2 regions of the Nocardia sp. CS682 genome follow, and region 2 is predicted to be linked to the other one. Evidence: riboswitches for the same ligand, from Rfam matches in the RefSeq annotation. Region 2 holds a riboswitch; the other holds the start of a gene.

Region 1 (11,599 bases), 760 kb from region 2:
GACAAGCTCGGTACGGCGGCACGGGCCGCACGCACCATGTCGATCTCGTTGTAGGCCTCGGATTCGGCGAGGTAGGCCTCGGCCGCCGGGTCGCCGTAGAAGGCGTAGTCGGTGGCCGCGATCGCGTACCCGGCGGCGAGCCAGCGGGACAAGAACTGCGAGGTCTCCGGATCGTCCTTGGCGGCCGAGGGTGCGCACCCGGGGGAGATGCCGACTGTGCCGTGATGCCAGCCCATGACCGGCCAGCCGCCCTGCGGCGCGGTTCCCGGCGGAACGAGCAGCATCCCGGTGACCCGCACCGGCTGATTCTGCGGACCCGTCGACCAGTAGGTGATCCGCTGCCGCTGGGCCGCGCCCTCCGGGCCAACGGCTGCGGGCAGATCACCGACCTCGATCACCGAGCCGGGCGCGGACGACCCGGGTGCCGGTTGCGCCGCCACCATCGGCGCCGACGCCACAACCGAAGCGGCCACGGCAACCCCTGCGAGCAGATGACGTGCGTTCATCATCAACCTTTCCCTTCGGAGACGACCTTCGAACAAGGCGGCAGAACAGGCAAAGACCTCGACTATGGCAGCGGATGCGCACACCCTCGCGATGTGCGCGAAATGTTAGCAGATAGGTATTACTCTGGGTTACACGTGTTGACGGGGGCTGCCCGTCATTCCCGCCTGACAACATCGGCGAAGGGGCCTTATCGGTGTGCGCGACGCCGTGGCGCCGGATCCGCAACTGCACCGTCGCCTCGGCCGGCGCGAGCTCGAGTTGCTCGTTCTCGATCGCAATCGCCGCTGCTCCGGCGAGTCTCGTCTTCCCTTCCTGACTGTCCGGTCTCGGACCTTGAACCTGGAGACCCTGGCAAGAATCTTGACGCAGGAGATCACCCCAGGCTCGAACGTATGTTCGATATACTGGAGGTAGGTGGGAATCGGCCGAGAGCGAGGGGTCATGCAAGAGTCGTCCTCGGGTCTGCTGAAATTGCTGGTCAGTGAGGTTGCGTTGCGGCACGGGTTCGGGTGCGAGGAGTCGGACGGGGAGTTCGTGCTCAGTGGTGCGGCGGGGGTTCGGATCGTGCTGCCGAGTACTCGGCTGGCGCGGCGGGGTGCTCGTGCGCCGCGCCAGCTGTGGGCGGCGCTGGTCGGTGATCGGCTGGAGATGCAGATCGTGGATCTGACCGCGGGGCAGCTCGAGATGGCGCGGCTGGAGTCGGTGCGGCCGCTGCTGCGGACTCGGCTCTGCTCGGCGCGCACCAAGGGGTTGATCAATGATGTGCGGCGGTTGGTCGCGCCCGGCCTGCTGCAGCGGGTGCTGGTCGACTTCGGCGAGATCATGACCCCGGTGACCTATACGGCTGCACTGCGTTGGGGCGCAAAGGAATCCGACCTGTTCGAGATCGCCGAACGCAACACCCGCGCGGAGGGTGGGCTCGACCTGATGGCGGCCGAGATCGACGGCATGGACGACATCGATATTCAAATGCTCTACGGTGCTTCGGATTTCGTCACGGCGCACGTGCGCTGGCTCGACGACTACCCGGTCGTGGGGCCCTGGGGCGCATTGCTCGTCATCCCAGGGCACACCCACCTGCTCGTGCACCCGATCACCGGCCCCACCGTCTTCGCCGGAACGAGCCTGCTCGCCCAGCTGCTCGTCGCGGGCGAAGCCGAGTCGAGGCCGGTCAGCCGCTCGATCTATTGGTGGCGCAACCGAATCACCGTCGACATCGCCGCGACCATTCGCGGCAGCGGCGACCGGATGGAGGTCGTCCCCGCCGATCACCTCGAGTCGCTGCTGGCGATCATGCGACGGGACGGAAACGACCGGTTCCCGCACACCTGAAGCGGTGTGCGGGAACCGGATGCGTTGCCGGACAGGCGAACCCGTCTACGAACCTACGAAACGACGGGCAGGTAGACCGCGTTACCGTTGTCGACGAACTCCGCGGACTTCGCCGCCATCCCGGCCTCGATCGCCTCGACATCGGTGAGCTGGTTACGCGCGGCGTACTCACGGACATCGGCGGAGATGCGCATCGAGCAGAATTTCGGACCGCACATGGAGCAGAAGTGCGCGGTCTTGGCGGGCTCGGCGGGCATGGTCTCGTCGTGGTATTCCCTGGCCGTGTCCGGATCCAGCGACAGCGCGAACTGATCGCGCCAGCGGAATTCGAAACGCGCCTTGGACAATTCGTCGTCGCGCTGCTGCGCGTGCGGGTGCCCCTTGGCCAGGTCGGCGGCGTGTGCGGCGATCTTGTAGGTGATCACGCCGACCTTGACGTCGTCGCGGTTGGGCAGCCCGAGGTGTTCCTTCGGGGTCACGTAGCAGAGCATCGCCGTGCCCGCCTGCGCGATGATCGCGGCGCCGATCGCCGAGGTGATGTGGTCGTAAGCGGGGGCGATGTCGGTGGCGAGCGGGCCGAGGGTATAGAACGGCGCCTCCTCGCACAGCTCCTCCTCCAGCCGCACGTTCTCCACGATCTTGTGCATCGGTACGTGCCCGGGGCCCTCGATCATCACCTGCACGCCATGGGATTTCGCGATCTTCGTCAGCTCGCCCAGCGTCCGCAGCTCGGCGAACTGCGCCTCGTCGTTGGCGTCGGCGATGGAGCCGGGGCGCAGGCCGTCACCGAGGGAGAAGGTCACGTCGTACTTCGCCAGGATGTCGCACAGCTCGGCGAAGTTGGTGTACAGGAACGATTCCTGGTGATGCGCCAAACACCATGCGGCCATGATGGATCCGCCGCGCGAGACGATGCCGGTGACCCGCTTGGCGGTCAGCGGCACGTAACGCAGCAGCACGCCCGCGTGCACGGTCATGTAGTCCACGCCCTGCTCGCACTGCTCGATCACGGTGTCGCGGTAGATCTCCCAGGTGAGCTTGGTCGGGTCGCCGTTCACCTTCTCCAGCGCCTGGTAGATCGGCACGGTGCCGACCGGCACGGGGGAGTTGCGCAGGATCCACTCGCGCGTCTCGTGGATGTTCTTGCCGGTGGACAGGTCCATGATGGTGTCGGCGCCCCAGCGGGTGGCCCACACCATCTTCTCGACCTCCTCGGCGATCGAGGACGAGACGGCTGAGTTGCCGATGTTCGCATTGATCTTCACCAGGAACTTCTTGCCGATGATGGTCGGCTCCAGCTCCGGGTGCTTGTGGTTGGCCGGAATCACCGCGCGACCGAGGGCGACCTCGTCGCGTACCAACTCGGGCGTCACACCCTCGCGGGCGGCGATGAACCGCATCTCGGGGGTGATGATGCCCTGCCTGGCCCAGGCGAGCTGGGTCGGCGGTCCATCGACCTCGGGCTTGGCCCAGGTATCGCGAAGTTTCGGCAGACCCGACTCCAGGTCGATCTCCGCCGAGTCGTCGGTGTACGGACCCGAGGTGTCGTAGACGTCGAAGTGCTCACCGTTGGTCAGGTTCACCCGGCGCACCGGGACGCGGAGCCCGTCGACCTCGTGATAGTGCTTGACGCTGCCTTCGATGGGGCCGGTGGTGACAGTGTCGACGGTCTCGGAGCCGTCTTTGGACGCAACAGATGCCATGATTTTTCTCCCTACGCCGGCATTACCCGGTCAGGTTCATACGGTCGACGGCCCTAGCCGTCCTCTCAGCCCGCTGGTGCGAGCCCCCGTTGGCGTGTGAAATTTTCCAGCCCGACAGTAGCTCATCCGCCTCTCCGTGTCTTCAGGCCAGACTGAGGTGCCGCGATAGTCCCGTTGGCGGCCGGCGGTGGGTAGCCTCGCCGGTCAGCCCGTGCCCGGCGAGTTACCCATGTACTCGCGAGATCAGTCCGTCTTGCCGTTGTAGGCGTCGCGCATCTGCTGCAGGACGATCTTCCGCATCCCGAGCATGGCCTGCATGGCGCGGTTCACCGCTTCCCGATCGTCGCCGGTGACCAGCTCGGTGGCCTCGGCGGGCCAGATCTGCCACGGCACCCCGTATTTGTCGTTGAGCCAGCCGCATTCGATCTCCTTGCCGCCGTCGGCGAGCAGTGCCTCCCAGAGCCGGTCGACCTCGTCCTGGCTTTCGCAGTTGACCAGCAGCGACATGGCATGGGTGTAGTTGTAGTCGCCGCCACCGTTGATGGCGGTGAACTGCTGTCCGTTGAGCTCGAAGTCGACGGTGATCGCCAGATCCGTCGGGCGGTTGGTCGCCTCGGTGTGGTACTGGACGTGGGTGATCTTCGAGTCGGCGAACAGCGAACAGTAGAACTCGGCGGCTTCTTCTGCCTGGGTGTCGTACCAGAGGTTGGTGACGATCTTTTGCATGACGGTCCTCCCGGCCGGAGTTGATAGATATCTGTGCAGACGGGATGGGCGACCGGAATTAATCGCGTTCACGTACACCATGTACTCCCGAAATCAGTGACCACTGATTTCGGGAGTACATGGTGTAACTCGCCGGGTACCGGCCGACTCAACTGACCACACGACCGCCGGTCGCCAACGTCACTATCGTGGCACCTCAGTCTGGCCTGAAGATGCGGAGGGGCGGGGGAGCTCGCGGGGACCGATCGGAAAGCCGAGCGCGCCGAAGGTGGCGTTCAGGTTGATCTCGATCTGCGTCAGCAGCGCGTTGAAGTCGGCCAGCATGGACACGACATTCTCGGTTCGGCAGCCGAATTGGTCGGGCGCGTTCGGCGCGAGCCGCGCCTTCAGCCAGTTGAGTGTGTCGGCCATGCCGAGCGACGGCAGGCTCAGATGCTCGCTGAGATGATCGCGCTTGTACAGCACCGATGCGCCACCGGCACACCACTGCTGGGACAGCCGGTCATTGGTCCACACCGGCACCGCCTCGTCGAACACGCCCTGGTACAGGAAGATCGGTGCGGTAGGAATATTGCGGCCGAGCACCGTCGAGTCGAAGACCTCCTTGATCTCGGGCACCGCGAGGAAGTCCGGGATCGGAATGGTCAGCAACCGGCCGTAGTCGACGAACATCTGGGTGAGCGCGTTGCGCGGCAGGCACTGCCGTTCGGTCTGGTCCATCAGCGCCCGGCCCTCCGGCTTCAGATACCGGTCGGAGGCTTCGCGGAACTTCGGATAGGCCTTGCGCAGTGAGGAAATGCCGATGCCGATCAACGAGGAGAACATCGATCCGTTCACATGCAGCAGCGACACCACATCCGAGGTCGGCGCCCCGAGCGCGATGCCTTTCACGTTCAGTTCGGGTGCGTAAGTCGGCTGCATTTCGGCTGCCCAGCCCGAACCCATACCGCCGCCCGAGTACCCCCACAGCGCGACGGGCGTGTTGGCCCCGTCCAGCCCGAGCGGTTCGAAACGCTCGGCGGCGCGGATGCCGTCGAGGGTCATGTAGCCCGGCTCCTTGGGCACGGTGAGGTGGCCGTTGACGCCCTCGTAGTCCGGGATGGAGACCGCCCAGCCTTGGCTGATCAACGCGGCCAGTCCGAGCAGTTCGCTCTGTGAATGGATGCCTTCGAGTCCGGCCAGGCCCGCACCCTGCTGCAACACGAACGACGGCGAGCAGTCCAGATTGGCGCTGTCGTAGTAGAACTGCAGGGAAACCAGCGGCCGGGAACGATTCGGATCGGCCAGCGCGGGGAGCACCACCGTGGTCACGGCGGCGGTGGGTTGCTCGTTCAGATCCGTAGTGCGATAAAGCAATTGCCAGGCCCGTACATTCACCGGAAGCACGGTCAGCGCCGCGAGACGTACCTCGCGGGATCGGAGAATGGCGCCAGGCTCCTTGGCTTCGAAGCCTTCGGGCGGTTGGTAGAACGAATCTTCGTGCGGGAGTGGGATTGCGGTGGCCTGCGTGGGAGTGACGGCGCCGGCGAGCAGTACGGCGGCCATGGCGAACGCCATGGTCACCAGCGTGGCAACCGCGCGCCCCGACCGGCGGGTGCGACCGGTCGGATCCCCTGTGATCACTGACACGTGTGCGTCCTTCCTCATCATGTGACAGCGATTACAACATGAGAGCCTGTTATCAACAAGAACTCTTTCTAAACCTTGCCGAGCTATGGTCGAGGGATGACCCGCAGCAAATCCGCCGCGCGGCCTGCCGAGGGGCCGGCTCGTCGCCGGATCCGTGGACTCGACGCCGAACAGCGCAGCGCACAGCGGCGCAATCAACTGCTCGACGCGGCCACCGAACTGTTTGCCGAGCAGAGCTATTCGGGAACATCGATCGAGCAGATCTGCCAGCGCGCGTATGTCGGAACCAAGGGGTTCTACGACCATTTCGACAGCAAGGAAGCGTGCTACATCGCACTGCTAGAGAAACTCACCGCGCAGATCCAGCAACGGGTGATCGCCGGCGCCGCCGCGGCCGCCGACTTGGCCTGGCCCGAGCGCGCCGTGCCGGTGATCGAGGCGTTCGTGCACGCCATCGCCGACGATTCGCGCTTGGCCAAGGTGACTTTCGGTGAAGCGGGCGGCATCTCGCCCGCGGTGGAGCGGATGCGGCGCAGCAACCGGCGTTGGTCGGCGGCCTTCCTGGACCGGGTGTGGAGCGGCGAACCGGCGAGCGACGCCGGCGTGCAGCGGGCGCGGCTGGCCTTGGCGCTGGCCACCATCGGCGGCATGTTCGAACTCGTCGCGGACTGGCTGCACCATCACGACGACGGTGGCGCCCCGGACGGCGCGGAAACCCTCACCGAGGACCTGGTCCGGTTCGTGACCGTGGTCAATGCCGGACGCGGAGCTGTTGCGGGACAATAGTTTACGACAAACGACGCGGGTCGAGCCGAATGATTCGGCCCGCCCCGCGCCGTTGTTGCCCGGCTCCTCGGGTCAGTCGCGAAGACGCGCGGGTTGAATTCGCCCCCGGACCTCGCCGAGGCCGATGCGCCCGGCGCCGGGACCCGGTGCGGACGCGGTGATGACCACCTCGTCACCGTCCTCCAGGAACGTGCGCTTCTGGCCGCCTACCAGCACGGGTTCGCTACCGCCCCAAGAGAGTTCGATGAAGGAACCGCGCTGGTCGGGCTCCGGGCCGGAGATGGTGCCGGAGGCGTACAGGTCGCCGGTGCGGGTGGCGGCGCCGTTCGCGGTGAGGTGGGCCAGCATCTGCGCGGGCGACCAGTACATCCGGGAGAACGGCGGATGCGCGACCACCTCCCCGTTCCAAGACACCGTCAGGTCTATGTCGAGACCCCACGGCTCCTTTTCCCGCAGGTAGGGCAGGGGCTCCGGGGATTGCTCCGGTGTCGGCACCCGTGCGGATTCCAGCGCGGCCAGCGGCGTGACCCAGGGCGCGATCGAGGTCGCGAAGGACTTGCCGAGGAACGGGCCGAGCGGCTGGTACTCCCACGCCTGGATATCGCGGGCGGACCAGTCGTTGACCAGCGCGACGCCGAACACCCGCTCGGCGAACTCGCCGGTCTCGATCGGATCGCCGAGTTCGGAACCGACACCGACCAGGAAGCCTAGCTCGGCCTCGATGTCCAGCCGCCGGGACGGACCGAAATCCGGTGTGCCCGAATCGGTCCGGCGCTGGCCGGACGGCCGGATCACCTCGGTGCCGGACACCACCACGGTGCCTGCCCGCCCGTGGTAGCCGACCGGCAGATGCCGCCAATTCGGCAGCAGGGGTTCGCTGTCCGGCCGGAACAGGCGGCCGAGGTTCGTCGCGTGGTCGATGCTGGCGTAGAAGTCGACGTAGTCGCCGATCGCCACCGGCAGTCCGAGCTGCACCTCGGACAGCGCATGCACTGCCGCGCTGTCGATTTCGTTGCCTACCAGTTCGCGGATGCGTTCACGCACCTGCCGCCAATGGTCCGGACCGCGTGCCATGAGGGCGGCCAGGCTCGGTTCGGCGAACTCCGGATCACCCAGTGCCGCAGCGAGATCGATGATCGAATCGCCCAATCGTGTTCCGACACGGTAGTTCTGGCCCTCCGGAGCGAAAACTCCGTAGGGCAGGTTGTCCGTACCGAACAGGGAATCGTCGGGTACTTCGACGCGAGTCTTCACGCGGGCCCCCGTCCGGACCAGGTCCACGCGTACGCCGGGTCTTCGCAGGCGAGAGCGCCTTCGCCGAGTTCCAGCGGCCGGAAGGTGTCGACCATGACCGCGAGTTCATCGAAGTAGTCGAGCCCGATGCTGCGCTCGTAGGCGCCGGGCTGCGGGCCGTGCGCGTAGCCGCCGGGATGCACCGACACCGAACCCTGCGCGATGCCGGATCCCTTGCGCGCCTCGTAATTTCCGCCGCAGTAGAACATGATCTCGTCGGAGTCGACATTGGAGTGGTAGTACGGCACCGGGATGGACAGCGGGTGATAGTCCACCTTGCGCGGCACGAAATTGCAGACCACGAAGTTGGTCCCCTCGAAGACTTGATGGGCCGGCGGCGGCTGGTGGATGCGGCCGGTGATCGGCTCGAAATCGCTGATGTTGAAGGTGATCGGATACAGGCAGCCGTCCCAGCCGACCACGTCGAACGGGTGGGTGGCGTACACCAGCCGGGTGCCGACGACCTTGCCGCCGGGGCGGTGCTTGACCAGCACCTCCACGTCGGCGCCGGTCGCGGTCAGGATCTCCGCCGGGCCGTGCAGATCGCGCTCGCAGTAGGGCGCGTGCTCGAGCAGCTGGCCGAACTTCGACAGGTACCGCTTTGGCGGGGTGATGTGGCTGGACGCCTCGATCACGTACGCGCGCAGGGGTTCCGGGCCGGTCGGCAGCCAGCGGTGGGTGGTCGCGCGCGGGATGAGCACCTGGTCGCCCTGGCGCGCGGGCAGCGGGCCGAAGACCGTTTCGACCACCGCGGCACCGGATTCCACATAGACCAGCTCGTCGCCGATCGCGTTGCGGTACAGCGGTGAGCTGCCCTTCGCCACGACATAGGAGATGCGCACATCGGAGTTGCCGAGCAGCAGCCGCCGTCCGGTCACCGCGTCGGTCCTGGCCGGCGTGTCATCGGGGAACAACTCGGGCAACCGCAGATGTCGGTGCCGCAGTGGATGATTCGGAGTGGTGGACTGATCGGGCAGCTCCCACACCGTCGAGTCGACGATCGCGGGCGGCAGCCCACGGTGGTACAGCAGTGAGGAATCCCCGGAGAAACCCTCCTCGCCCATCAGCTCTTCGTAGTAGAGCTGCCCCTGCTCGTCCCGGTGTTGCGTATGCCGTTTCGGCGGCACCGCTCCTACTTGTCGATAGAACGCCATGACCGCACCTCCTGCCTGGCTTGTGGCCTGGTTCAACTGGTCCCCATCGTAGTGATGGGCACGCGGGTGCAGTGGCGGAATCCGCCCCCGTCAGCGCGGATTCTGCCGGAACATCGGGAGATCGGGAGGCATTTCGCCTAGCTGTTCAGAAAGTTGCTGACAATTTGTCAGGCGTGGCGCAGAGCGCGGAAGACCGCTGCGCCGACGAAGGCGCCGAGGTCCTTGGCCGTCCAGCCGCCCTCGCCGGCCAGCAGCGTGCGCACCGCGCCTTCGCCGGCCGACACCCACAGCTCCACCAGCACCGGCAGCTTGCGTTCGGCGTCTTCGGTGCCCCAGGCGCGCAGGGTCGGGCGCAGCAGGGTGCTGCAGCGCTCGATGGCGAGGGCGCGGCCGCGGCCGAACGAATCCGCAACGGCCGGATCGGGATTGCCGTAGAGCAGGCGCCAGGCGTCGGGCCGGGCGGCGGCCTTCTCCAGCAGTGCGCGGAAGCCCTCGATGAACACGGTTTCGCCCGCGTCCACGTCGCGGCGGCGCATGACGCCGAGCAGGTCGTCGACCAGGTAGCTCTCTTCGCGCTGGATCAGCGCCTCGATCAGTTCGACGCGGTCGGCGAAGCAGGCGTAGACCACCGGCCGGGTCACGTTCATCCGCTCGGCGATGGCGGCCATGGTGACCGCCGCGATGCCGTGCTCCACAGCGATGGCCAGCGCGGTGTCGAGCACCTGCGGGCGGCGGCGTTCCGGGCCGAGGTGCGGCGCTCGCTGCCGCGGTCGCACGGCCGAATCGCTACCCATGAGCACAACATAGCAGCGCATGTTGCGGAGTTCTCGCTGGTCCTGCGCCTGTAGATCAATTTCCTACGCTGGTGAATGTTAATGCTACAGTCGTGCATGAAGTCGGCTGGGTAGTGCCGACTGTCTTTGTCGAGCGACCTGCACGCGGGTGCGAGCGCTATGCCACAGCCGAGGAGTCAGCGATGACCGAAACCCTGTTCAACCCGAAGACCTGCGAATTCGCGGAGTTCGACGCCGAGACCCGCCGGTTGCTGCGCGCGACCGTCGATTGGTTCGAGACCCGCGGCAAAGCGGTGCTCAAGCAGGAGGATCGGGATCGGGTCTGGTACGCCGAGTTCCTCGATTTCGTGAAGCGCGAGGCGGTCTTCGCGACTTTCCTCACACCGGCGGCCGAGGCGGACGGTGATCCGAACAAGCGCTGGGACACCGCGCGGATCGCGATGATGAGCAAGATCCTCGGGTTCTATTCCATGCAGTACTGGTACGTCTGGCAGGTCAGCATTCTCGGCCTCGGCCCCATCTGGCAGAGCGACAACGCGGCGGCCAAGCGGCGCGCCGCCGCCCTGCTGGCCTCCGGCGAGATCTTCGCCTTCGGTCTGTCCGAGAAGGAGCACGGCGCCGACGTCTACTCCACCGACATGATGGTCGCGCCGCAGCCCGGCGGCGGCTACCTGGCCACCGGCGCCAAGCATTACATCGGCAACGGCAACCAGGCCGCGCTGGTCTCGGTGTTCGGCCGGCGCTCCGACAAGCCGATCATCGACAGCTCGAAGGCGCTGGAAAGCAAACCGACACAGCAGGATTACGAGGGCTACCTGTTCTTCCTCGCGGACAGCCAGCACGAGAACTACCACCTGCGCGGCAATGTCGTGGACAGCCAGATGTATGTGGCGGCCTTCGATCTGGAGAACTATCCCGTTGCCGAGGAAGACATCCTGCACCGCGGCGAGGCGGCCTTCCATGCGGCGATGAACACCGTCAACGTCGGCAAGTTCAATCTCGGCTTCGGTGCCGTCGGCGCCTGCGAACACGCCTACTACGAGGCCGTGACGCACGCCGAGAATCGAATCCTGTTCGGGCACAAGGTGACCGAGTTCCCGCAGGTACAGTCGCTACTGACCGACTCGTACGCGCGGCTGATGGCGATGAAGCTCTACAGCGAGCGGGCCATCGATTACCTGCGGTCGGCCTCCCCGGAAGACCGGCGCTACCTGTTGTTCAATGCGATTGAGAAGATGACCGTCACCCGGCAGGGGCAGCGGATCATCGAGGACCTCGCCGACGTGATCGCCGCGCGCGGTTTCGAGAAGGACATGTACTTTCCGATCGCGATGCTCGGGCTGTTCGGACTGCCCCGGCTCGAAGGCACCGTGCACGTGAACATGGCGCTGTCGCTGAAGTTCATGGCCAACTACATGTTCCACCCCGCCGACGCCGGCCTGGCCGCACTGCGCTTGCTGCCTGGCGCTGGCGCGGCACCGAAGAGCGCGGTCCGCGCCGTCTCGGGCGCGCTGAGCTGGTCGAGCCGCAAGCTCGCCCCCCGCGCAGGCGCCGCGATCCCGAAGCTGCGCACCGAACTGGCCGGCGCCGCCTACGCTCCGGTACCGACCCGCCGCGACCCCGCCGACGACGAATTCCTCTTCCGCCAGGGACCGAGCAGCGGCCTCGGCCGCAT
Region 2 (11,599 bases):
GTTCGGAGCCGTGTTTGCTGCATTGGCGGCCAGCGCTATCTGTTCCGGGTTACGAACTTTGTCCGGAACCGGGTCTGTCGGGGTTCGATGAACTTCCCAGGATCGCTCTAGCCGTCGACTGGTGCGTGCCCGCCCCACGGGTGGGTACTGCGGCAGTTATCAGGGAATCCCGGCCCGCCGGGAACAACTACTAGGGAGTGATCGAGATGACTGAGACGCAAGTGACTTGGCTGACCCCGGAGTCGCACGACAGGCTCAAGGGCGAACTCGATGCGCTCATCGCCAATCGTCCCGTTATCGCTGCCGAGATCAACGAACGCCGTGAAGAGGGCGACCTCAAGGAGAACGGCGGATACCACGCCGCGCGCGAGGAGCAGGGTCAGCAGGAGGCGCGTATTCGCCAGCTGCAGGAGCTGCTGAACAACGCCAAGGTCGGCGTCGCGCCCACCAAGTCCGGCGTCGCACTCCCCGGCTCGGTCGTCAAGGTCTACTACGACGGCGACGAGTCCGACACCGAGACCTTCCTCATCGCCACCCGCGAGGAGGGCCTGAACGACTCCAAGCTGGAGACCTACTCGCCGGCGTCCCCGCTCGGCGGTGCGCTGATCGACGCCAAGGTCGGTGATACGCGCGAGTACACCCTGCCCAACGGCAAGACCATGAAGGTCACCCTGGTCAGCGCGGAGCCGTACCACAGCTGACGCGTTCGGCCGTCGCGCTGCGCCCCTTTCCGGACGCAGCGGCGCGTAGCTCGGCAGCGCGCGCCACGGCCGAGTTCTTCCCCTGAGACACGAACGGCCGCACCCGGATTCCAGGTGCGGCCGTTTCGTCATGTCCGTGGGTTCCTAGCCGCCGAGCGCCTGCTCGATATCGGCCAGCAGGTCGGCGGCGTCCTCGATGCCGACCGAGAGCCGCACCAGATCCGCGGGCACCTCCAGCACGGAGCCTTCGGTGGACGCGTGCGTCATCGCGGCCGGGTGCTCGATCAGTGATTCCACCCCGCCGAGCGACTCGGCCAGCGTGAATACCTTGGTGCGCGAGCAGAAGTCGCGGGCCGCGGCCGGGCCGCCGTGCAGCCGCACCGAGATCATGCCGCCGAACCGGCGCATCTGCTTGGCGGCGACCGCGTGGCCCGGGTGCTCCGGCAGGCCGGGGTAGATCACCTGGGAGATCGCCGGGTGCCGGGACAGGAACTCGGCGAGGGTCTCCGCGTTGTCGCAGTGCCGGTCCATCCGCACTGCCAGGGTCTTGGTGCCGCGCAGGGTGAGGAAGGCGTCGAACGGGCCGGGCACCGCGCCCGCGCCGTTCTGCAGGAACGCGAACGCCGCGTCGAGTTCGGGGTCGTTGGTGATCAACGCGCCGCCGACCACATCGGAGTGACCGCCGAGGTACTTGGTGGTCGAGTGGGTAACGATGTCGGCGCCGAGCAGCAGCGGCTGCTGCAGGTACGGCGTGGCGAAGGTGTTGTCCACCACCAGCTTCGCGCCCGCGCCGTGCGCGATATCGGCCAGCGCCGGGATGTCACCGATGCTCAGCAGCGGGTTGGTCGGGGTCTCGACCCACACCAGCTTGGTGTTCGGCCGGATCGCCGCACGCATCTCGTCCACGTCGAAGACGTGTGCGGGCGAGTGCTCGATGCCCCACTGGCTGAACACCTTGTCGATCAGCCGGAAGGTGCCGCCGTAGGCGTCGTCCGGGATGACGATGTGGTCACCGGGGCGCAGCGTGGCGCGGATGGCACAATCCGTAGCGGCCATGCCGGAGGCGAATGCCCTGCCGTAGGTACCGGATTCGAGCGCGGCGAGGTTGGCTTCCAGCGCGGACCTGGTCGGGTTGCCGGTGCGGGCGTACTCGAAACCGCCACGCAGGCCGCCGACGCCGTCCTGGGCGAACGTCGAACTCGCGTAGATGGGCACGTTCACCGCGCCGGTCTGCGGGTCGGGATCGAATCCTGCGTGCACGGCCCGTGTGGAGAACCCCAGCTCACTCATAGTGGCCAGCCTAATCAGGGGCGATTTCTGGGCAACCCCCTGGTGCTCCACAGTTGACGCGTGTCCGGTATTCGTCCGACGATTCCGATCTAGTTCCGCAGCTGAGCCCGTTGCACCGAAAATTTTCCGAGAAGCACCTGCGGTGACCCTGATCTCACCGGCGCCCTCCCCATTTAGGCTTAGCGCATGGTGACTGTGGAAGAACTGTTCGCGATCGACTCCCTGCTGTCCGACGAGGAGCGCGAGATCCGCGATGCCGTCGCGACCTTCGCGAATCAACGCCTGCGACCACATATCGCGGATTGGTTCGAGGAAGGCACCTTCCCGGCCCGCGAGATCGCGCCGCAGCTGGGCGAGGTCGGGCTGCTCGGCATGCATCTGGAGGGGTACGGCTGCGCCGGCATGTCGGCCACCATGTACGGACTGGCCTGCCAGGAACTGGAGGCCGTCGACTCCGGCGTGCGCAGCATGGTGTCGGTGCAGGGCTCGCTGGCGATGACCGCGATCCACAAGTACGGCTCGGAGGAGCAGAAGCAGCAGTGGCTGCCGGAGATGGCGGCGGGGCGCGCGCTCGGCTGCTTCGGGCTCACCGAACCCGATTTCGGGTCCAACCCGGGCGGCATGCGGACCAGGGCCAAGCGCGACGGTACCGACTGGGTGCTCAACGGCTCGAAGATGTGGATCACCAACGGCTCGGTGGCCGATATCGCGGTGGTGTGGGCGCAGACCGAGGACGAGGGCAAGCAGGTGATCCGCGGCTTCCTGGTGCCCGCCGGGACGCCGGGATTCAGTGCGCGCGAGATGCACCGCAAGCTGTCGCTGCGCGCCTCGGTGACCGCCGAACTGGACTTCGACGATGTCCGGCTGCCCGCCGATGCGGTGCTGCCCGAGTCACGCGGGCTCGCGTCGCCGCTGGCCTGCCTGAGTGAGGCGCGGTTCGGAATCATCTTCGGCGCGCTCGGCGCGGCCCGCGACTGCCTGGCCGCGACCATTGATTACGCGCGCACCCGCGAGGTGTTCGACAAGCCGCTGGCCGCGTATCAGCTGACCCAGGCGAAGCTGGCGAACATGGCCCTGGAATTCGGCAAGGGTCAGCTGCTCGCCGTGCACCTCGGCCGGTTGAAGGATCGCGGCGTGGTGACACCCGAGCAGGTGAGCGCCGGGAAGCTGAACAGCACCAGGGAGGCCATCGCGATCGCTCGCGAGTGCCGCACCATTCTGGGCGCGAACGGCATCACGCTGGACTATCCGGTGCTGCGCCACGCGAACAACCTGGAGTCGGTGCTCACCTATGAGGGCACTGCGGAGGTGCACCAACTGGTGCTCGGGCGCGCGCTCACCGACTCCAACGCCTTCAGGTGACGCCATCCGTGGACTGAACGCACACTCGGCACCGTACGTTCGGCCGCACCCAATTCGTACCGGTCGGTCGCGTTTATGAACGGCTTCGGCGAACCGGTTCTGCCCCAATAATTTTCGTGCGGGCAATTTGCTGGAACGCACTTTTCCGGCAAAACCGACTGGGTGAAGCGTCACAGTTCTATAAAGACTCGCCGGTTGCTAGCATAGGAACATGTTTCTGCTGGGCCCCGCGTTGCTCGAAGTGTCGGCGCGCAAGATTTTGAACCGCCTGCACAAGACGCACGGGGTACCGGCGCTTGCCGCGGCCGCGGAGCTGCCCGCGCTGTCGGCGGCACTGGATCAGCACGCCGCCGCGGTGCGCGACATCCTCACCCTCGGCGTCGAGGAATCCGCGCGTGTTCCGGTGAGCGTGCTGCTCGCCGGCTACGCACGCGGACTGCTCGATCACGTACGCGAGGTCGCGGCCGATCGCGGCGCGCCGATGACCGGCACGGCACCGGGCGACCTCGGCAGCTGGGCGAACGCCGACTGGGTGCAGTTGCGCCTGGCGAGCGTGTGCCTGCACCCGTCCCTGCAACCCGCCTGACGGGCAAGAGAACAAACGCGTCCGCCGCAGGCCGAGAGCCCACGGCGGACGCGTTCGTCATTCGAACCGAGCGGGGCGCCTAGCGCCGGTCGCCCGGATCGCGGTACCCCATGTACTCACCGGACTGCTCGTACGAGCCGCCGCCGCCCTGCATCGCACCCTGATCCCACTGCTGTTGCTGCGCGTGCTGACCACGGGCTGCCTGCTGATCCATCCACAGCTGCTCCCGCGAGGCATCCTCGCGACCGCGCGAGTAGGCCTCGGCGTGCCCCTTGACCGCGGGCATCTCCTCTTCCAGCCCGCTCAGCCAGTTCTCCCAGCGCTGCTGCATCGGGCGAACCATGCCGCCGCCGACGCCGACCACCAGGATGCCGCCGATGGTGGCCAGCACGGTGATCAGGATCGGCATGGTGACCGACATGGCCACCCCGATCTGGTTCAGCGCGGCGACGATGCCGACGCCCCAGATGAACACCGCGGCGATCCGGCCGATCATCGCGCCGTAGGACAGCCCGCCGAGCATGTTGCCGACCAGGTCACGCACCGCGGAGGCGATGGCGCCCGCGATAACCACGATGATGATCGCGACCGCGGCCTTCGGCAGCCAGGAGACGATGCCGTCGAGCAGATCGCTCACCGGATTCGGACCGAAGACGCCGAAGCCGAGCTGCAGCGCGATCAGCAGGATCGCGTAGTAGGCCAGCTTCGCCAGCAGATCGGAGGCGTCGTAGCGGCTGCGCGACATCATCTGCTTGAGCCCGCCACGCTCGACCAGGCGGTCGAAGCCGAGCCGGTCGAGCACCTTGTCCACGATCGTCGACACGACCTTCGCGACGATCCAGCCGATGAGCAAGATGACGATGAATCCGGCCAGCTTGGGGACGAACGTGGCCACCGAACTCCACGCGTCCGAGAACCCCTTCTGGAAATCGATAGCCAAACTGGAGGTGTACATGCCCATCCCTTCGCTATCCGATTACGCCATGGCGTTTGCCGAGGCTGCTTCAATGCCGGTTATACCCCTGCCACATAACTCGAACCATTCGTTTGCAGATAATTTGCCGCATTGAGTCATTCGGCGCGACTACTCGCCGCTGCGGCGCGCGAACCCGTACGGTCCTTAGTCGACCGCCGCGAACTGGTCGGTCTTCCTCACAATGCGGCCCGACGCGATGCGGAGAAGATTGTTACGACCTGTCATCGCTGTGCCATCTCGATGTCACCGACACGCCGAGATGGGTGGCGCACGCTTATCCCCGGATCCGGCATCAGGGCAATGCCTCCCGCCTGACGTCACCCGGAGGAACACAATGAACACACAGACCGCCGACCCCGTCGACCGAGGGCCGGTCGATCACGCCGCGATGCGCCACCGCCCGCTGGGAGCCCGCGATGTTCGTGCGTGATCACGCCCTCCCCGGCCGCGGCACCGCTCGATCACTGCCGGATCAGCGCGAGCTGGTCGCCGCATTCGCCAGTAGCCAAGGCGATCCGAATACCGACCACCCCTTGATCGGCTGGGCCCGCACGTTGGCCACACTGCACCGGCAGCGCCACGGCAATCCACTCGCGGCCGCGGGAATCGACTGCCGCCGAGCCGAATTGGTCGCCGCCATCGATAAGTGGGTGGCCACTCAGGTGCCCCGTCGCGGGTGCACCGAGCACCTGCGCACCGGCTCTCTCGGTGCCACCGTCGATCGCATGGCCGCGGCACACGCGCACGCCAGCCACCTGCTGCACACCGCCGAAAAGGTGTCCGATGATCGGGTCCACGCGGCGTGGTATCGCCTGGCCGCACTGGCCGACGAATGGACCGATCTCATCGTCGGCGCGGTACGGAAGGCGTAGTGGCGCACGGGAACCCGGCCTGGATGGACAGTTATCGCCGCACCGCGCCGAAAACCGCGGTACGGCGCGTGAAAGTGTCCGCGCAGGCCGGGTCAGACCGCTAACTCGGGTTCCGGCATCCCCAACTGCCGCGCCGAGAACCACCGCATCGCCTTCGCCAGCAGCGGCAGCATCAACACCATGAGCAGCAATCGCATGCTCTGCACACAGGTGATCAACGGCAGGTTGGCGTCCATCGACTCGGCGGTGGCCAGCACGGCGTTGATGCCGCCCGGTGTGGTGGCCAGGTAGATGTCGGACAGTTGGAGGTCGACGAAGGTGGCGACGGTGACGGCGAGGCCGGCGACGATGGCCGACAGCGCGACGATGGTGACCGTCATGCCGGGGATCATCCGGGCCATCTCGCGCACGACCGGCTTGGTGAAGCGGGTGCCCACCTCGAAACCGATGAGCACGAACAGCAGATCCTTGAACAGATTCGTCGGCGCGTACCCGTGGCTGACGCCCAGCGCGGTGAGCACCGCCGTCATCAGCATCGGCCCGATCAGCGCGGGACTCGGCAGACTGAGCCGCTTGCCCATTTTGGTGCCGAGCACGCACAGCATCACCGCGATGGACAACCCGGCGACCTGATCGCCGCGCCCGACGATCATCCAGTACGGCAGATCGGGATTGGTGACCGCGGCGCCGAGCGTCGCGTGCTCGCTGACCAAACCCTCGCCGCTGTTGTTCAGCAGCGCGCCGAGGGCGGGCGCGCTCACCGCGACCAGCGCGACCCGCAGGTACTGCATGAACGCCACCTGCCGCGGATCGGCGTCCATGTCGTCGGCCACCGCGACCACGGCCGCGGAGCCACCGGCCAGCAGTCCGAGCGTCGCGGTCGGCAATTCCACGTGGGCGAACCGGGCGAACACCACCGCGACCAGCAGGCTGATCAGCAGCGTCGCCACCGTGACGGCCAGCACCGGCACCAGCGCCATCCCGATGCTCGACAGCAGCGAGATCTCCAGGTAGCTGCCCATCAGCACCCCCAGCATGGACTGCACACCGCACGAGAGCTGCCGAGGCATCGGGGCCGGCAACTTCCCGGCCAACGCCAGCGCCCCGCCGACGACGATCGCTAGAATCATTTGCGGCGCCGGAAAATGCACGCGATCGAGTAACGTCGCCCCGGCAAGCACCGAGGCCAGCAGAGCTACCCATCCGATCACTTGCCTGCGCGTCATACCTAGTAATCCTCGCGGTGCCCAGTGAACAGACCGTTACATCTCCGTTATCAGGGTTAACAGCCGGTGTGATCCTGAACGCACAACGCCAATTCCCTGCTCAGAGCGGACATTCGCGCGTCTGCATTCCTTATTCGTACTACCCATGAGATGACGGATAAACACTCGAGCGAACTCGAAGCTCACCGCCGTCCGAGCGCGCAGGCCCGGGACGGCCGAGCTGCCACGTGTACTATTCGCCCGAACCACCCCCACCGCGGGAGCTCGGGCACGGCCGGGCTGAGAGGGCGGACCCCAGCGCTTCGCCGACCGCATGAACCTGTCCGGGTAATGCCGGCGTAGGAAGAGCGTTTCGGGCATGTCTGCATCGACCCTGCACAACTCCGAACGGCACGAGGCCCCCTTCACCCTCGATGAGCCCGCCCCGAAGGTGCTGTCCTTCTGGGACCAGAGCGCATTCTGGGCAAATCTGGGTGTCAGCCTCATCGCCTTCTCCGGCGCGTACACCGTGCTGGCACCGAATTCCGATGGCGTACCGCAGATCTCCATCGCCGCGGGCATCCTGGCGATGATCGTCGGTACCGTCGTCGGCGGGCTGATGCTCGGCCTGGCCGCGGTGCCGGGCGCCAAGACCGGCAAGCCCGCGATGGTGCTGCTGCGCGGTCTGTTCGGCGCGAAACTCAGTTATCTGCCCACCGTGTTGAACATCGCCCAGCTGATCGGCTGGGGCACTTTCGAATTGATCGTCATCGGCGACGCCGCCGACGAACTGTTCGGCGGCGGCCCGCACTGGCTCTACGTGGTGGCGGCGGGCGTGCTGACCACGGCGCTGACCATCTGGCCGCTCGGCTCGGTGCGGCTGCTGCGCCGGTTCGTCACGATCGGCGTGGTGATCGCGCTGGTCTGGTTCTATATCCAGTTCTTCCGCACCGGATTGCCTGACCTGTCGGCCAATCCGGGCCCGCACGGCAGCGGCCCGTTCGGCGCCGACTGGAACCTCTTCTGGATCGCTACCGACGCCGCGCTCGCGGTGTCCATCTCCTGGATGCCGGTCGCGGCCGACTACACCCGGCACTCGCGCAGCACCGGCACGGCGTTCGGCGCGGCCAGCGGGGCCTACGCGATCACCCAGATCGTCGCCTACACGCTCGGGCTGTTCGCGCTGGCCCGGGCCACCGGCGACGGTCAGTACTCGCCGTTCCTCCAGGTGAGTCTCGGTGGGCTGTTCTTCTTCGTGTTCGTCTTGCGCGAAGCCGATCAGTCCTTCGCCAACGTGTACTCCACGGCGCTCTCGATCCAGAATCTCGCGCCGCGCATCGACCGGCGGATCCTGTCGGTCGGTCTGGGCGCGTTGATCACGCTGCTCGCGCTGCAGCTGAACATGGCGAACTACTTCGCCTTCCTCGGCCTGATCGGCTCGGTGTTCGTGCCGCTGCTCGGGGTGCTGGTCGCCGACTTCTTCCTGCGCGCGAAGGGCGAGTGGAACACCGCCGACGATGCCCCGCCGCGCTGGGGAATGATCGCAGCTTGGCTGGCCGGGCTCTCGGTCTATCAACTCATCAACCCGGGCGATGCCGGTGTGTGGACCGACTTCTGGGTGGATGTGCAGGAGCAGCTGCACTTCACCAAGCAGGCGTGGATGAGTGCGTCGCTGCTGTCGTTCCTGGCCGCGGTGCTGGTGGCGTGGGCCGTCGGCCGGATTGCGACGCTGCGGAAAGAGCGGGCCGTGGTCGGCAAATCCGGCTAGCCGATGGCCTCGGCTGCCACGATGGAGTCATGGGTGAGATCCGGATCGGCACCTCGGGCTGGGTGTATCCGCCGTGGCGTGGCGTCTTCTATCCGAAAGGCGTCACGCAGAAGCGCGAGCTCGCCTACCTGTCCGAGCAGCTGAACAGCGTTGAGATCAACGGCTCCTTCTATGCGCTGCAGCGTCCGTCGAGTTACCAGAACTGGTCGAGTCAGACGCCGGACGACTTCGTGTTCGCGGTGAAGGGCAGCAGATTCATCACGCACATGAAGCGCCTGCGCGACGGTGACGAACTGCTGGCGAATTTCCTCGCCTCCGGGCTGCTGGCCCTCGGCCCGAAACTCGGCCCCATCCTCTGGCAGCTGCCGCCGAACTTCCCGTTCGATCCGGAGCTGCTCGGCACCTTCTTCACCCACCTCCCGCGCAGCACCACGCACGCCGCCGAGATCGCGAAGCAGCACGACCATCGGGTGGATCCGGCGTTCACGACCACCGACGCCGACCGGCCGCTGCGGCACGCGCTGGAGATCCGTCACCCCAGCTTCGTCACCCCGGAGTTCACCGAGCTGCTGACCAAGCACCAGATCGCGCTCGTAATCGCCGATGCCGCAGGCAAATACCCGCTGATGGAGGAGGTCACCGCCGCTTTCGTCTACATCCGGCTGCACGGTCACGACGAGCTCTACGTCAGCGGGTATACCGACGAGGGCCTGGATATGTGGGCCGAAAAGATCCGCGACTGGTCCGCCGACCACGACGTCTTCTGCTACTTCGACAACGACGCCAAGGTCATGGCACCCCGCGACGCACTAGCCTTGCGCGCCCGCCTCGAATAGTCGAGGCCCGCAACGGGCCCCGACCAACGTTCCACGACAACAGATCTCGCGAGTACATGGGTAACTCACCGGGTACGGGCTGACTGACAAACCGCATCACCGCCGGTCGCCAACGCTGCTCGGCCGGACGCCTAGGTCTGGCCTGAATACGCGGAGAGGCGGATCAGCGGATCAGTGGCCGAGGGTTCCGATGCTGAGGAAGCCCAACAGGTCGTGGCGGGTGATGACGCCGACGGGCTTGCCCTCTTCGACAACCATCAGCGCGTCGGTATCCGACAACGCCTTGGTCGCCGCCGAGATCGGCTCGCCCGCGCCGATCAGCGGGAACGACGGGCTCATGTGCTTGCCGACCGAATCCGTCAGGTGCGCACGGCCTTCGAACACCGCGGAGAGCAGATCGCGCTCGGACACGCTGCCCGCGACCTCGCCCGCCATCACCGGCGGCTCGGCACCGACCACGGGCATCTGCGACACCCCGTACTCGCGCAGGATCTCGATGGCGTCGCGCAGGGTCTCCGACGGGTGGGTGTGCACCAGGTCGGGCAGTTCGCCGGACTTGCCGCGCAGCACGTCGCCGACCAGCGGTTCGACCGTGCTGCCGTCGAGGCGCTCGCGCAGGAAGCCGTAGGAGCTCATCCACTGGTCGTTGAAGATCTTCGACAGGTAGCCGCGGCCGCCGTCGGGCAGCAGCACCACCACGACCGCGTCCGGGTCACGCTTGGCGACCTCGATGGCCGCGACCACGGCCATGCCGCACGAGCCGCCGACCAGCAGGCCTTCCTCGCGGGCGAGGCGCCGGGTCATGTCGAACGAGTCCGCGTCCGAGACCGCGATGATCTCGTCCGGGATCGCCGGGTCGTAGGCGGAGGGCCAGAAGTCTTCGCCGACGCCCTCGACCAGGTACGGCCGTCCGGTGCCGCCGGAGTACACCGAGCCCTCCGGGTCGGCGCCGATGATCTTGACCTGGCCGCCGGACACCTCCTTGAGGTAGCGGCCGACGCCGGTGATGGTGCCGCCGGTGCCGACGCCCGCGACGAAGTGGGTGACCTTGCCTTCGGTGTCGCGCCAGATCTCCGGACCGGTGGTCTCGTAGTGGCTGTCCGGGCCGCCCGGGTTGGAGTACTGGTCCGGCTTCCAGGCTCCGTCGATCTCGCCGACCAGGCGGTTGGAGACGCTGTAGTAGCTGGCCGGGTCCTCCGGCGCGACGGCGGTCGGGCACACGACGACGTCGGCGCCGTAGGCGCGCAGCACGTTGCGCTTGTCCTCGCTCACCTTGTCCGGGCAGACGAAGACACAGTGGTAGCCGCGCTGCTGGGCGACCAGCGCGAGGCCGACGCCGGTGTTACCGGAGGTGGGTTCGACGATGGTGCCACCGGGCTTCAGCGCCCCGGACTGCTCGGCCGCGTCGATCATCTTGACCGCGATCCGATCTTTGGAGCTACCACCCGGATTCAGGTATTCGATCTTGGCCGCCACCAGTCCGGCGTTCGGGCCTACAACAGAGTTCAACCGGACCAGCGGCGTATTGCCGATGAGGTCCACTACATGGTCGGCGATGCGCATGCGACCCATAGTTCCAGATGGTCCCGGTGTGAGTTCGCGCACGCCACGCGCAAGCCCCTCCGCCGCGACAAACCGGGATTCCGGCAAACGCCCATTTAGGATCCGAACCATGAAGCAGCCGAACATCGCCAAGGCCGGCGTTGTGCTGGCCGGAGCGGCATTCGCCGCGCTGGCCGGACCGGGCGCGCAGGCGAACGCAGTGACCATCGAGTTCCCGCAGGTGCCCACGCTCGCCTACGGCGGCTGGTGTGGCACCACCATCCGGACCTGGGCCGATGTCGGCCCGGCGTGGCCGGGCCGGGCAATCCTCAATATGCGCGCGCTGCCCGTTGCCGGCATCGGGCCTGGCGACTATCCGCTGGCCCCGCTGTGCGAGGTCCGCACCACCGTGGCCTGGCACAACACCAGCACCGGCGCGGTCGGCGGCTACGACGAGACGA

Evidence for each region. Region 2 has a riboswitch for thiamine pyrophosphate ahead of DMB37_RS15085 (cytosine permease). Riboswitches for the same ligand answer to the same signal wherever they lie in the genome.
Region 1: linked by a shared signal. The riboswitch ahead of thiC (phosphomethylpyrimidine synthase ThiC) and the one ahead of DMB37_RS15085 (cytosine permease) in region 2 are both predicted to bind thiamine pyrophosphate.

What each region holds. Positions count from the first base shown of each region.
Region 1 is NZ_CP029710.1:4,090,665-4,102,263, reverse strand. Features, by position in the region: gene DMB37_RS18490 (lipase family protein) at 1-509, opposite strand, end outside; gene DMB37_RS18485 (hypothetical protein) at 949-1,839, shown strand; gene thiC (phosphomethylpyrimidine synthase ThiC) at 1,893-3,542, opposite strand; TPP riboswitch at 3,538-3,642, opposite strand; gene DMB37_RS18475 (VOC family protein) at 3,786-4,268, opposite strand; gene DMB37_RS18470 (lipase family protein) at 4,452-5,897, opposite strand; gene DMB37_RS18465 (TetR/AcrR family transcriptional regulator) at 5,994-6,683, shown strand; gene fahA (fumarylacetoacetase) at 6,756-7,937, opposite strand; gene DMB37_RS18455 (homogentisate 1,2-dioxygenase) at 7,934-9,130, opposite strand; gene DMB37_RS18450 (TetR/AcrR family transcriptional regulator) at 9,298-9,924, opposite strand; gene DMB37_RS18445 (acyl-CoA dehydrogenase family protein) at 10,107-11,599, shown strand, end outside.
Region 2 is NZ_CP029710.1:3,327,410-3,339,008, forward strand. Features, by position in the region: gene greA (transcription elongation factor GreA) at 207-701, shown strand; gene DMB37_RS15055 (cystathionine gamma-synthase) at 846-1,991, opposite strand; gene DMB37_RS15060 (acyl-CoA dehydrogenase family protein) at 2,178-3,353, shown strand; gene DMB37_RS15065 (DUF6401 family natural product biosynthesis protein) at 3,565-3,939, shown strand; gene DMB37_RS15070 (hypothetical protein) at 4,019-4,894, opposite strand; gene DMB37_RS15075 (DUF4254 domain-containing protein) at 5,332-5,787, shown strand; gene DMB37_RS15080 (AbrB family transcriptional regulator) at 5,880-7,013, opposite strand; TPP riboswitch at 7,260-7,375, shown strand; gene DMB37_RS15085 (cytosine permease) at 7,372-8,760, shown strand; gene DMB37_RS15090 (DUF72 domain-containing protein) at 8,790-9,596, shown strand; gene DMB37_RS15095 (cystathionine beta-synthase) at 9,768-11,159, opposite strand; gene DMB37_RS15100 (hypothetical protein) at 11,269-11,599, shown strand, end outside.